Regions from separate parts of the Streptomyces sp. NPDC085900 genome, predicted to be linked through region 1. Evidence: riboswitches for the same ligand, from Rfam matches in the RefSeq annotation. Region 1 holds a riboswitch; each other region holds the start of a gene.

What was found. A riboswitch is a leader RNA that binds a small molecule or an ion and turns the genes downstream of it on or off. The one in region 1 is predicted to bind cyclic di-AMP.
Region 2: it holds a riboswitch for cyclic di-AMP, as region 1 does, so the genes downstream of both, ACIGDI_RS05465 (C40 family peptidase) here and ACIGDI_RS12705 (NlpC/P60 family protein) in region 1, are expected to answer to the same signal.
Region 3: it holds a riboswitch for cyclic di-AMP, as region 1 does, so the genes downstream of both, ACIGDI_RS13620 (transglycosylase SLT domain-containing protein) here and ACIGDI_RS12705 (NlpC/P60 family protein) in region 1, are expected to answer to the same signal.

Annotation. Positions count from the first base shown of each region.
Region 1 is NZ_JBITSP010000003.1:713,087-717,557, forward strand. Features, by position in the region: gene pcrA (DNA helicase PcrA) at 1-2,441, opposite strand, end outside; cyclic di-AMP (ydaO/yuaA leader) riboswitch at 2,696-2,867, shown strand; gene ACIGDI_RS12705 (NlpC/P60 family protein) at 2,876-4,042, shown strand; gene ACIGDI_RS12710 (hypothetical protein) at 4,115-4,468, opposite strand.
Region 2 is NZ_JBITSP010000002.1:149,711-154,181, reverse strand. Features, by position in the region: gene ACIGDI_RS05475 (ATP-dependent Clp protease proteolytic subunit) at 1-597, shown strand, start outside; gene ACIGDI_RS05470 (hypothetical protein) at 605-913, shown strand; cyclic di-AMP (ydaO/yuaA leader) riboswitch at 1,215-1,426, shown strand; gene ACIGDI_RS05465 (C40 family peptidase) at 1,430-1,903, shown strand; gene ACIGDI_RS05460 (ATP-binding protein) at 2,000-2,455, opposite strand; gene ACIGDI_RS05455 (helix-turn-helix domain-containing protein) at 2,669-3,520, shown strand; gene ACIGDI_RS05450 (DUF397 domain-containing protein) at 3,540-3,767, shown strand; gene ACIGDI_RS05445 (8-amino-7-oxononanoate synthase) at 3,809-4,471, opposite strand, start outside.
Region 3 is NZ_JBITSP010000003.1:897,920-902,390, reverse strand. Features, by position in the region: gene ACIGDI_RS13630 (FAD-dependent oxidoreductase) at 1-636, shown strand, start outside; gene ACIGDI_RS13625 (HAD family hydrolase) at 813-1,625, shown strand; gene ACIGDI_RS13620 (transglycosylase SLT domain-containing protein) at 1,653-2,135, opposite strand; cyclic di-AMP (ydaO/yuaA leader) riboswitch at 2,141-2,317, opposite strand; gene ACIGDI_RS13615 (polyprenyl synthetase family protein) at 2,965-3,975, shown strand; gene ACIGDI_RS13610 (CHRD domain-containing protein) at 4,153-4,471, shown strand, end outside.

The DNA.
Region 1 (4,471 bases):
GGCTTGGCGTCGCCGAAGTCGATCGTCGCCTCCGCGTTCCCACCCGTGCCCTTGACCGCGACGACCGTGCCGAGCCCGAACTGGTCGTGCGTGACCCGGTCGCCGACGGCCAGGGAGACCACCGGCTTCTCGGACGTCCGGCGCGTGGCGAAGCCCGACGCGCCCGACGCCGAGGACCGCGAGCGGGAGGACGACAGGGATGCGGCCACTCCGGACGCGGGACCGGAGGACATGGGTGCCGTGGCGCCCGTGCGCTTCCAGTCGACGTGGTGGGCCGGGATCTCCTCCAGGAAACGGGAGGGCGGGTTGTACGACGGCTGGCCCCAGGCGCTGCGCAGGGACGAGCGGGTCAGGTAGAGCCGCTCACGCGCGCGCGTGATGCCGACGTACGCCAGCCGCCGCTCCTCCTCCAGCTCCTTGGCCTGGCCGAGGGCGCGCATGTGCGGGAAGACGCCGTCCTCCATGCCGGTGAGGAAGACCACCGGGAACTCGAGGCCCTTGGCGGTGTGCAGGGTCATCAGCGTGATGACTCCGGAGCCGTCCTCCTCCTCGTCCGGGATCTGGTCCGAGTCGGCGACCAGGGCCACCCGCTCCAGGAAGTCGGAGAGTCCGCCGGAGGCCTCGCCCTCCGCGGTCTCCTGCTCGAACTCCAGGGCGACGGCGGCGAGTTCCTGGAGGTTCTCGATCCGGGTCTCGTCCTGCGGGTCGGTCGAGGCCTGCAACTCGGCGAGGTAGCCGGTCCGTTCGAGCACCGCCTCCAGGACGGTCGCGGGGCCCGCGCCGGAGTCGACGATCGTACGGAGGTCCTCCATCAGCGTGTTGAACTTCTTGACGGCGTTGGTGGACCGCGCGGCCATGCCGTACGCCTCGTCGACGCGGCGCAGCGCCTGCGCGAAGCTGATCTTCTCGCGCTGGGAGAGGGCGTCGATCATCGCTTCGGCGCGCTCGCCGATGCCGCGCTTGGGGACGTTGAGGATGCGGCGCAGCGGCACCGAGTCCTCGGGGTTGGCGAGGACCCGAAGGTAGGCCAGGACGTCCCGGACCTCCTTGCGCTCGTAGAAGCGGACGCCGCCGACGACCTTGTAGGGCAGGCCGACGCGGATGAAGACCTCTTCGAAGACACGGGACTGGGCGTTGGTGCGGTAGAAGACGGCGACGTCGCCGGCCTTCGCGTCGCCCGCGTCGGTGAGACGGTCTATCTCGTCGGCGACGAACTGCGCCTCGTCGTGCTCGGTGTCGGCGACGTAGCCGGTGATGCGCGCGCCGGCGCCGGCGTTGGTCCACAGGTTCTTCGGGCGGCGGGACTCGTTGCGCTCGATGACGGCGTTGGCCGCGGAGAGGATCGTCTGGGTGGAGCGGTAGTTCTGCTCCAGCAGGATCGTCGTCGCGTCCGGGTAGTCCTCCTCGAACTGGAGGATGTTGCGGATCGTCGCGCCGCGGAAGGCGTAGATCGACTGGTCGGCGTCGCCGACGACGCACAGTTCGGCGGGCGGGACGTCGTGCTCGTTCGGCGGGACGTCCTCGTCGTGGGCGCCCGTGCCCACGAGCTCGCGCACCAGCGCGTACTGCGCGTGGTTGGTGTCCTGGTACTCGTCGACCAGGACGTGCCGGAAGCGGCGGCGGTAGTGCTCGGCGACGTCCGGGAAGGCGCGCAGCAGGTTGACCGTCGTCATGATCAGGTCATCGAAGTCGAGGGCGTTCGCCTCGCGCAGCCGCGACTGGTACATGGCGTACGCCTGGGCGAGGGTCTTCTCGAAGCCGTCGGTGGCCTGGGCGGCGAAGTCCTCCTCGTCGATCAGCTCGTTCTTCAGGTTGCTGATCTTGGCGCTGAAGGACTTGGGCGGATAGCGCTTGGGGTCGAGCTCCAGGTCCCGGCAGACCAGGGCCATCAGGCGCTTGCTGTCGGCGGCGTCGTAGATCGAGAACGAGGACGTGAAACCGAGCTTCTTGCTCTCGCGGCGCAGGATGCGCACGCACGCGCTGTGGAAGGTCATCACCCACATCGCGTTCGCGCGTGGGCCGACGAGCTGCTCGACACGCTCCTTCATCTCACCGGCGGCCTTGTTGGTGAAGGTGATCGCGAGGATCTGGCCGGGGTGCACGTTCCGCGAGCCGAGGAGGTGGGCGATGCGGTGGGTGAGCACGCGGGTCTTGCCGGAGCCGGCGCCGGCCACGATGAGCAGGGGGGTGCCGGCGTGCACGACGGCCGCGCGCTGGTTCTCGTTCAGCCCGTCGAGGAGCGCGGCCGGGTCGATCGCCGGACGCGGGGCGCCGTCGCGGTAGTAGGAGTCCCGGTCCGGCGGTACGTCGAACTTCCCGCCGAACAGATCGTCCGGAACGGGCTCCGGTACGTGATCGTCCTCGGGCGGTGGCGGGGGTTCCTCGTGGCCGCGGGGGGCCTGGAGGTCCGCCAGGAAGCTGTCGTCAAAGAGGCTGCTCATCGCTCTCCGAGTCTAGGGGGCCCCACTGACAGCCCGCCGCCGCCCTGAGAACATCGCCGGATCCGGACCGGATCCGATACCGCCGCACACGCTGCCGCACCCCTCCGCCACGGTCTGTGACCAGCGGCGACCGGTTGACCAAAGGTCACGAAAATGTATCGGGCATATCGAACATCATCCTTCACAGAGGCCACACGAGTTGGCTACCGTTCCGCGCAGGCCATACGACCCCCACCGGCGAACGTCGCCGGGCCGCGTGGCCTCCGCCGAGTCCGGGGCGCCGCCGCGCCGTCCGGAGCCGGGGACCCAACCGACCTTGGGGTGAATCGGCCCGACCCCCTCGCGGGGAGCGGACCGTAGGGCAACCCTTCCGAACCACCCGCCCGAACCCGACAGCTAACTCGGTAGGCGGAGCATGGAAGGAGTCGCCTCCCTTGGCGTCGCACCGCAAGTCGCGCCCCGCGGGAACGCGTGTACCAGGCATACGCACCCCCGCTCTCGCCACGGCCGCCCTCACCTCCGTGGCACTGCTGTCCCAGACGGCCGACGCAACACCCTCCACCGACGGCCGGCCCAGCCTCGAGGAGGTCGAGAAGAAGGTCGACGACCTCTACCGCCAGGCCGAGTCGGCCACCGAGAAGTACAACGCGGCCAAGGAGAAGACCACCAAGCAGCGCAAGCAGGTCGACACCCTCCTCGACGACGTCGCCAAGCGCGCCCAGAAGCTCAACCAGGAGCGCGAGCAGCTCGGTTCCTTCGCCGCCGCCCAGTACCGCACCGGGGCCGCCGCACCCGACACGGCGACCTTCCTGCTCGCCGACTCCCCGCAGGACTACTTCGACCAGACGCAGCTGATGGGCCGGCTGACCTCACGTCAGAAGACCGCGGTCGACGACTACTTCGCCGAGCAGTCGGCGACGATGAAGAAGCGCGAAGAGGCCTCCCGGAGTCTGGAGACGCTCACCCGGACGCAGAGCGACCTGCAGACCGCCAAGTCCACGGTGCAGCGCAAGCTCAGCTCCGCGCGCGAGCTGCTGTCGAAGCTGACGGCCCAGGAGAAGGCGCGGCTCGCTCAGATCGAGAAGCAGAAGCAGGAGGAGGCCGCCCGCAAGGCCGCCGAGCTGGCCAAGCAGCAGGCGGCCGCGCAGGCCGAGGCAGCGGCCGCGACCCAGGACAGCGGCTCCACGTCCACGTCCGGCACCAGCACCGGTACCGGTACGGGCACCTCGGACTCCTCGTACGCCACCAAGGCCGCGAAGGCGATCTCGTTCGCCCGCGCGCAGATCGGCAAGCCGTACGTCTGGGGCGCCACCGGCCCCGGCTCCTACGACTGCTCCGGTCTCACCCAGGCCGCCTGGAAGGCCGCCGGCGTCACGCTCCCGCGCACCACCTACGACCAGGTGAACGCCGGCACCACCGTCTCCCTCACCGACGCCCAGCCGGGAGACCTGATCTTCTTCTACGACGACATCAGCCACGTCGGCATCTACATCGGCAACGGCATGATGATCCACGCCCCGAAGCCGGGCGCTTACGTCCGCGAGGAGTCGATCTACTACGGCGGCGAGTCCATCATCCACAGCGTGGTCAGACCGGCGTGAGCCCGGCGCGTCAGCGACAACAGGGGCGCACGGCAATCACCGTGCGCCCCATCGCGCCACCACTCGCCCGCGTCAGGTCCACAGCACCGCGATGAAGATGTTCGCCGTGGTGAGCGCGCCCACCAGCCCGAACATGCTCTTGTCCACCTTCTCCTCGTCCCGCTTCACGTAGACCAGGCCGAGGATCACGATCAGCAGGGCCAGCTTCAGGCCGATCTTGACGTTGTTGACGTGGTGGTCGTCGGCCTGGTTGAGGCCGACCAGGATCGCGCCGGTGACCAGCATGGTCAGCGCCCCGTGCAGCATGGCGGGGACGAAGCGGGCCGTGCCCTGCCCCATCGCCTTCATCTGGGTGAGGAAGCCGCCGAGGAGCGCGGCGATGCCGACGATGTGCAGGCCGACGAAGAGATGGATGAGTACGTCCATGAG
Region 2 (4,471 bases), on a different contig from region 1:
ACCGAGCGCACGAGCTTCGGGCTCAAGACGATGGATCCGTACTCGAAGCTGCTGGAGGAACGGATCGTCTTCCTCGGGACGCAGATCGACGACACCTCCGCCAACGACGTGATGGCGCAGTTCATGCACCTCGAGTACCAGGACCCGGACCGGGACATCTCGCTGTACATCAACTCCCCGGGCGGCTCGTTCACCGCCATGTCGGCGATCTACGACACGATCCAGTACGTCGGCTGCGACGTGGAGACGATCTGCCTGGGGCAGGCGGGCTCCTCGGCGGCGGTGCTGCTGGCGGCCGGCACGCCGGGCAAGCGGTCCGCGCTGCCGGGCGCGCGCATGGTCATCCGTCAGCCCGCGCTGTACGAACCGGTGCAGGGTCAGGCCAGCGACCTGGCCATCCAGGCCGACGAGCTGTCACGGCTGCGCACCCGCCTGGAGGAGATGCTGGTACGGCACACGGGGCGGTCCCGGGAGCAGGTGACCGAGGACATCGAGCGCGACAAGATCCTCGACGCCCAGGAGGCGGTGGAGTACGGGCTGGTGGACCGGATCGTCCCCAGCCGCAGGTCCCCCCTCGCGCCGCCCGCGGGGAGGTGAGCGGCCGGTGCTGCCACCCGAACTCCCGCCGCTGCCCGCCCTCACGCGCGCCGAGGGCGAGTTGATCGACCGTTACCTCGACGTGGTCGACCTGCTCGGCCGCATCAACCCGGCGCACCACGGAGACACGTACCGCGGCCTCCGCGCCGCTCAGGCGCTGGTGACCAAGGCGGCCGAACTGCGCGACGCCCTGGTGCTGATGCACCAGCGGGGCGAGACCGAACTGCACGCCCCCACGCTGGGTCGGGCCATGCGGGTGCTGGACGGCGAGCGGCGTACGGCACGGGTCACCGTGCCGCCGCAGTCCGACAGTTGACGCGACCGTCCGGACCGGGCTTGAAACGGACCAAACGGCGTACCCCCTTTTGGAGTAGACGCGGCTGCTGTTTCGGGACCGTTCCGGTTGCGCAACACGCGTACCCAAAGGGCGGAATGGGACGTTCCGCCCCTGGTCCGGGGCTCCTCGATACCGCGACGGCTGTTCGAAAAACAGGGTGTCCACCCGAACGGGTGAGTGGTGAGTAACGCCACAAATCCCCGATTCCATTGGGATTTTCGGACATCAGTGAGCCAAGATCCCTGTCTGACGACAAGCCCCCGCCACAGCGGCGGGGCGATCCGGGCGGACGCCGAGTCCTGCCGCCGCCCGGATGACCGGTCGACAGGAGTGGATCGGCAGGAGTGGAGGACCCAAGCACGACGGGTCGCCGGCACGGTCACGCCATGACCGGACCGAGCAGCCCTTGGGGTGAAGCCGCAGCAGCGGCCGGGCAACTTCGCCAGCCCGAATCCGACAGGTCATCCTTCACAGGCGGCTGACGAAGGGTTGCGCATGACTGCGCTCAATCGTGTCCCGTCGCTGATGGTCCGGGCCGGCACGGCCTCGGCCCTCACTCTCGCCGCAGTGGGCGGCTCCGTCGTGCTCCCGGGCGTCGCCACCGACGCCGCGGCCGCGACGACGGCGACGAAGGCGCTTCAGGTAGCGGCGTCCAAAAAGGGATCCCCGTACAAGTGGGGCGCCACCGGACCGCGCCGCTTCGACTGCTCGGGGCTCACGCTGTACTCGTTCAAGAAGGCGGGCAAGAAACTGCCTCGTACGGCGGCCCAGCAGTACAACAAGTCCCACCACATCTCCGCGAGCCACCGCAAGGCCGGAGACCTGGTGTTCTTCCACTCGGGCTCGAACGTCTACCACGTGGGCATCTACGCCGGGAAGGGGAAGATCTGGCACGCCCCGAAGACCGGGGACGTCGTGAAGCTCCAGAAGATCTGGACCAGGAGCGTCTGGTACGGCCGGATCAGCTGACTCTCCCGTGGGGGTGGCGGCACCCTGACCTGCCGTCACCCCCACGGGGCTCGACACTTCTTCGCACCCAGGCGTATCGCGCCTGGGCGTCTTGGTTCACGGCTCCTGCTGCCCCGCCGTGACCGGCTGGGCCGGAACGGTCCACGGCAGTTCGATGGAGACCGTCTTGCCGCCCTCTCTCGTGGGCCGCACCCGCAGCTTGCCGCCGCACTCGGCCGCCAGCCAACGGATGATCACCATGCCCCGGCCGTTGTCCTGCTGGACCGCGGCCGGCAGCCGCTTGGGGAAGCGCGGATGGCTGTCGGTGACACCGATCCGCAGTTGCTCGTCACGGTCGAGCCGCAGGTCCACCGTGAAGGTGGGGGACTGCCCGAAGGTGTGCTGTACCGCGTTGGTGGCCAGTTCGGAGACAATGAGGCGGATCGTCTCGGCCGCTTCGGTGTGGGCGGGCAGACCCCATTCCGCCAGCGTGGTGACCACGTAGCCGCGAGCGGCGGAGACCGAGGCCGGCTCGCTCGGCAGAGTGACGGATGCTTCCAGGTGGTCTGCCATGGCGACGTCGTCCCTTTCCCACGGGACCGGAGTCCGACATGGAGCGGATGGTTCGAGTACGGTCCCGGACTGGTGCTTCTTCGCCAGACTGCCATTACCGCGACGGTCACGGGTGGCGATCCACCAAGATATGCATATATCTGTCGCTCAAAGCGGTGAACTCTACGACGGAAGACCGTATTTGGGCGCCCCGGAAGGAGTAAGGAGTACCGCATGCAGAACGGTCCCGCGGTGCGCCGCCGCAAGCTGGGCGCCGAACTGCGCGCCCTGCGCACGGGGGCGGGCCTCACCAGTGGTGAGGCGGCCCGGCTCGTGGGCTGGCACCAGTCGAAGGTGAGCCGGATAGAGACGGGCGCCAGCGGGGTGAAACCGGCCGATGTGCGGTTACTTCTCGACGCCTACGGTGTCGCGGACTCCCAACTGCGCGAGTTGCTTTTGGTGTTGGCGGGCTCCGACGAGGGGGGCGGGCGCCACCACTGGTGGCACGCCTATCGCGGAATTCTCCCGCCCACCTATCGCGACTTCATCAGCCTCGAGTCGCAGGCGAGCGCGATGCGCACGCTGGAGACGTCCGTCGTGCCCGGTCTGCTGCAAACGCCCGAATACGCGCGTGCGGTCACCCGCGCGGCGGTCGACGGACTGGACGACGAACGGCTGGACGCTCTGGTCGAGGTGCGGCTGGCCCGGCAGGACGTACTGCGCGCGGATCCGCCGTTGGAGCTGGCAGCGGTCCTGGACGAGGCGGTGCTGCACCGGGAGATCGGCGGTCCGGACGTCATGGCACGGCAACGCGAACGGCTCCTGGAAGCGGCCCGTCTGCCCCAAGTTCGGCTTCAGGTGCTGCCGTTCGCCGCCGGGGCACATGTCGGTGTCACAGGCCCTTTCGTAATCTTCTCATTTTCGCGCACTTCTGATCTGGACGTGGTTGTTCTCGACCACTTGACGAGTAGCCTCTACCTCGAACGGAAAGAAGACCTGGAGGCCTATACACAGGCCTTCAACGCCCTTCGGATTCATGCCCTTTCACCCGAGGACTCGTTGGATTACATCGCCGCGACAGTTTGACGGCGCGTAAGGAGGCACCATGTCCGCACTGCCTCGGAACGTACCTTCCAGCACCGAACTGCACGGCGTGCGGTGGCTGCGCAGCAGCTACAGCACGGGAGCGAACAACTGCGTCGAGACGGCACTGCCGCACTCCGGCCCATGGTCCGGACTGCTCGCGGTGCGCGACTCCAAGGACACCGCGGGACCCGCGCTGCTCTTCTCCCCCGAGAGCTGGGCGGGCTTCCTCGCGGTCGTCAGGTCCTGATCAGTCCGTGATCGCGCGGCACACGGCCGTGTCACGCCGACTCATGGTCGCGTCTCGCCGATCACCTTCACCGCATGTTCGATCTGCGCCCCGGAGAGGTCCGCGCGGGCGGTCAGCCTGAGCCGTGAGATGCCGTCGGGAACGGAAGGAGGACGGAAGCAGCCCACGGCGAGGCCTGCCGTACGGCAGTCGGCCGCCCATCGCACGGCCCCCTCCGGGGACGGAGCGCGCACCGAGACGACCGCGGCGTCCGGGCGCACCGCCTCGTGGCCCGCGGCGGTCAGCCGCGCGTGCAGTTCCGCCGCCACCTCGCGAGCCCGCGCCGCCCGCTCGGGCTCGCGGCGCAGCAGCCGCAGCGCGGCCAGGGCCGCCCCCGCCGCCGCCGGCGCCAGACCCGTGTCGAAGATGAACGTCCGGGCCGCGTTGACCAGGTGGTCGATCACCTTGGCCGGGCCCAGCACCACTCCGCCCTGACTGCCGAGCGACTTCGACAGCGTGGCCGTCACGACCACGTCGCCGTCGCCCGCGAGGCCCGCCGCCCATACGGCACCCCGGCCCCCGTCGCCCAGGACGCCGAGCCCGTGCGCGTCGTCGACCAGCAGCCCCGCGCCCCGCTCCCGGCAGGCGCCGGCGAAGGCGGCCAGCGGGGCCGCGTCCCCGTCGACCGAGAAGACGGTGTCGGAGACGACCACGGCCGGGCCGTC
Region 3 (4,471 bases), 180 kb from region 1:
CAGTCCGCGCTGGAGACGGCGGCGCTGGCGGCCGAGGCGGGCGCGCAGGTACGGGTGGTCTCCCGCGGGCACGGCAAGGTCGACTTCGGCGCGCCGCCCTGGAAGCAGCCGAGGCTGCGCCCCGAGTCGCCCTTCGGCCGCGCCTGGTCCCTGTGGGCGTTCAGCTACTACCCGCAGCCCTACCGCTATCTGCCCGCCCGGACCCGCCACTACCTGGTCCGCCGCGTCCTCGGCCCGCTCGGCGCCTGGTGGCTGCGCGACCGCTTCGAGGGCAAGGTCCAGGTCAGCGAGGTCGAGCGGATCGTGCGCACGGAAGCCGACGGTGGCAGCCCGACGCTGACGGTCCGCACGCTCGACAGCCGCACGGACAAGCTGTCGGCCGACCACGTCATCGCGGCGACCGGCTACCGGGTGGACATCGCGGCCATGGACTTCCTCGGCCACGAGCTGCGCACCCGCCTCGCCGTCAGCCGCGGCACGCCCAGGCTGGGCGCCGGATACGTGTCCTCGGTGCCGGGCCTGTACTTCACCGGTCTGCCCGCCGCGGCCTCGTACGGGCCGGTGATGCGGTTCGTGTGCGGCACGGAGTTCGCCTCACCGAGGCTCGCCAAGCACCTTGCGGCGGCGCACGGTTGAGACCCTGACGGACGCGGCCGAAGGGGTCCGGCGAGTGCCGGGCCCCACGGTCCAGGGCCACGGGCCGTGATCAAGGGCAGGAACCGGTACGGGAGTTGACCGAGTGACGCCGGTGAACGGGGCGGTCGTCCGGTTCGCGATGAGTCGGCGGTGCGTCCTGTCCGTATTCTCTGATCATGGCCGCACCCACCGCATATGCACTCATCGCCACCGACCTGGACGGCACCCTTCTGCGAGGCGACGACACGCTGTCCGACCGGTCCCTCGCCGCCCTCGCGCGCGTGGCGGAGTCCGGGGCCCGGCACCTCGTGGTGACCGGCCGCCCGGCCCCCAGAGTGCGGCCGCTCCTGGACGATCTGGGCAGCACGGGGCTCGCGGTGTGCGGGCAGGGCGCGCAGGTGTACGACGCCGGCGCGGACCGTCTGCTGTGGTCCGTCACGCTGGACCGGGAGCTGGCCGAGACGGCCCTCGGCAAGATCGAGGCCGAGGTGGGCCAGGTGTACGCGGCCGTCGACCAGGACGGCGTCGACGGGCTCACGCTCATCGAGCCCGGGTACCTGATGCCGCACCCGACCCTGCCCGCCGTACGCGTCGACCGGCGCGACGACCTGTGGTGCGAGCCGATCAGCAAGGTGCTGCTGCGCCATCCCTACCTGTCCGACGACGAGTTGGCGGCGACGGCGCGGTCGGTGGTCGGTTCCCTGGCCACCGTCACCATGTCGGGACCCGGGACCGTCGAACTCCAGCCATGCGGCATCACCAAGGCGACGGGCCTCGCGCTGGCCGCCGAACACCTCGGCCTGGGCCCGGGGGAGACGCTCGCGTTCGGCGACATGCCCAACGACATCCCGATGTTCGACTGGGCCGCCCGGGGCATCGCCATGGCCAACGCCCATCCCGAGCTGAAGGCGGTGGCCGACGAGGTCACCCTGTCGAACGAGGACGACGGCATTGCCGTCGTCCTCGAGCGGTTGTTCGCGCGGGTCTAGGACCTGACGGTCCTTCGCCTCGCCGGCCTAGTAGGCGCCGTAGACGTTGTCGATGGAGCCGTAGCGCTGGTACGCGTAGTTGCAGGCGGCGGTGATGTTGGCGACCGGGTCGTAGGGGTCGTACGCCGTGCCCGCGACGTGGTAGGCGGCGAACGTCGGGTCGATCACCTGCAGCAGGCCCTTGGAGGGGGTGCCGGCCAGGGCGTTGGAGTCCCAGTTGTTGATGGCGTAGGGGTTGCCCGAGGACTCGCGCATGACGTTGCGGTAGATGCCGTCGTACGTGCCGGGGATGCCGTGCTGGGCCATGACCTGCAGGGACGCCCGGATCCAGCCGTCGAGGTTGTTGCTGTAGCCGAGCGACGACGCGGTGACGACGCTGTCGGTCGCCGCGGAGGCGCTGGTCGCGCCGACGACCGGAAGGGCGAGAACGGCGGCGCCCGTTCCGATGACGGCGAGCTTGCGGACGAGGCGGGATCGCTTGGTGAGGCGGTGGCGAGCGGTTGCGGGCATGGCGGGTTTCCTCTCCGTCGCCTGCGAGGTGAGCTGTCGGGTTCGGGCGGGAGCTGCCCGGCCGCGCCGCCGTACGACGACACGACTTCACCCCAAGCCGGTGAGGGCGTCCTGGGACGCCCGTCCGGCGGCTTACCTGGTTCCCCCGCTCCTGCCGTGCGTGAGTTGGTCGATGGTGGAGAACGGGCGGCGGCAGGATTAGGCGTCCGCCCGGCAAGGCGGGAACGTATGCGACAGCACATGTCCGGAACAAGCGGCGGAGTCACACATCGGGCCGCTTGACCTCGGTGTGGGGGCTTTGGGGTGCTTGATCCTTTGCGCTTGCCAAGCCTCAACTCGCTTTTCCGGGAAGGTGGATCGGCCGAAATCGCCCGGAATGTGGATCTTGGCGTCGAGTGAGCCAAGTCACGGGTGTCGACAAGCGCGTCAAATCGGGCAATGGGCCCAACTCATAGTCAATGGGCGGCCCGTGGGAGTTCGCTCGCCCTCGGGGGCCCTCGCTCCGGGTGATGCCTTTGCGTGTGTCGCCCGGGGTCGTGCGCCGGAACCCCCGTAACCCCTTGAGTCCCCGGGAGCGGCCGCCATGTCCATGCCGTCACGGCCCGGGCGCGTCGAAAGGGGAATCGCCCCCCGCAGAGCAAGTCAGTAAAAATGCATTGTTATGAGGTGATCAGAAACATACCGGGCGTGATCCCATACCGCCCCTGCTGGACGGGCGGGCGGCATGGGTGATCGAAAGGCGACCGGATACGCTGACTTGAGTGATGGCAGCGACCTATCGACAAACCGCGTAACCAGCCAGTAGACACCAGCAGACAGGAGACCCCTCGTGACCGTCGTCGGGCCGTTCGGGCTGAGCGTGCGGGACCAGGCTCTGGAAGCCGATGTCCAGGCCGGATTGGTGGCTGTCGAGGAGGGCCTGCTCGAAGCCACCAAGAGCGAGGTCCCCTTCATCACGGAGGCCGCCCAGCACCTGGTGCGAGCGGGTGGAAAGCGCTTCCGCCCGCTGCTGGTGATGCTCGCCGCCCAGTTCGGTGACCCGTATGCGCCCGGCGTGGTGCCGTCGGCCGTGGTCGTGGAGCTGACCCACCTCGCGACGCTCTACCACGACGACGTCATGGACGAGGCGGCCGTGCGCCGCGGGGTCGACAGCGCGAACACCCGCTGGGGCAACTCGGTGGCGGTCCTGACCGGCGACTTCCTGTTCGCGCGCGCCTCCCACATCCTGGCCGACCTCGGCCCGGAGGCGGTGCGGGTGCAGGCCGAGGCGTTCGAGCGGCTGGTCACCGGGCAGATCCTGGAGACGGCGGGGCCGCAGGACGGCCGGGACCCGGTCGAGCACTACCTGGACGTGCTCAGCGGCAAGACGGGGTCGCTGGTGGCCGTGTCGTGCCGGTTCGGCGCGATGATGTCGGGCGCCGACGAGACGGTCGTGGACGTGCTGACCCAGTACGGGGAGCGGCTGGGCGTCGCCTTCCAGCTCGCCGACGACGTCCTGGACATCGCCTCCGACTCGCACGAGTCCGGCAAGACGCCCGGCACGGACCTGCGCGAGGGCATCCCGACGCTGCCGGTGCTGCGGCTGCGCGAGCGGGCGCAGCGGCTCGGGCTGGCCGAGGACCTCGCGCTGTGCGAGCTGCTGGACTCCGACCTGAGCGACGACGCGCGGCACGCGGAGGCACTGGCCGGGCTGCGGGCGCACCCCGCGCTGGAGCAGGCGCGCCGGGACACCGTGCGGTACGCGGAGGACGCCCGGTCGGCGCTGGCTCCGCTGAAGGAGTGCGACGCCAAGGTGGCGCTCATGGAGATGTGCGACGCCGTGGTGCATCGGGCGGGTTGATTCCGTCCCGGAATGAGCTGATTTCCTCCCGTTGCCCCTGGGGATCCCGCCATCGGGGCAATTCGGTGTGACGTACGTCATATGGGTGAGCTGAGCCCTGCTCGTGATCCCGCCGTACGCATGGCCAGAAGGCCGGCGCAGGCGGTGTCGGCCGGTCTGCGGGGAGAAAACAGAATCATGCGCGTTCACGCGACGTTCTCGAAGCGCGGCAAGAGCCTGATCACGACGGCTGTCACGGTGGCCGCCCTCGGTGGTGTCGCCGCCGCGGCGACCCCAGCCTCCGCCGCCGGAGGCGACGACGGCACCGGCACGGGGGTGACCCTCCTCGCCACCAGTCTGCGCGGCGCCAACGAGGTGCCCGTGCCGGGCGGCCCGGCCGTCGGGGACAAGGACGGCGCCGCTCTGGAGTTCATCAAGATCGACGGTGACCGGGTGTCCGTCGCCGTCACCTGGCGCGGCACCGGCAGGCCGACCGCCCTCCACATCCACCAGGGCG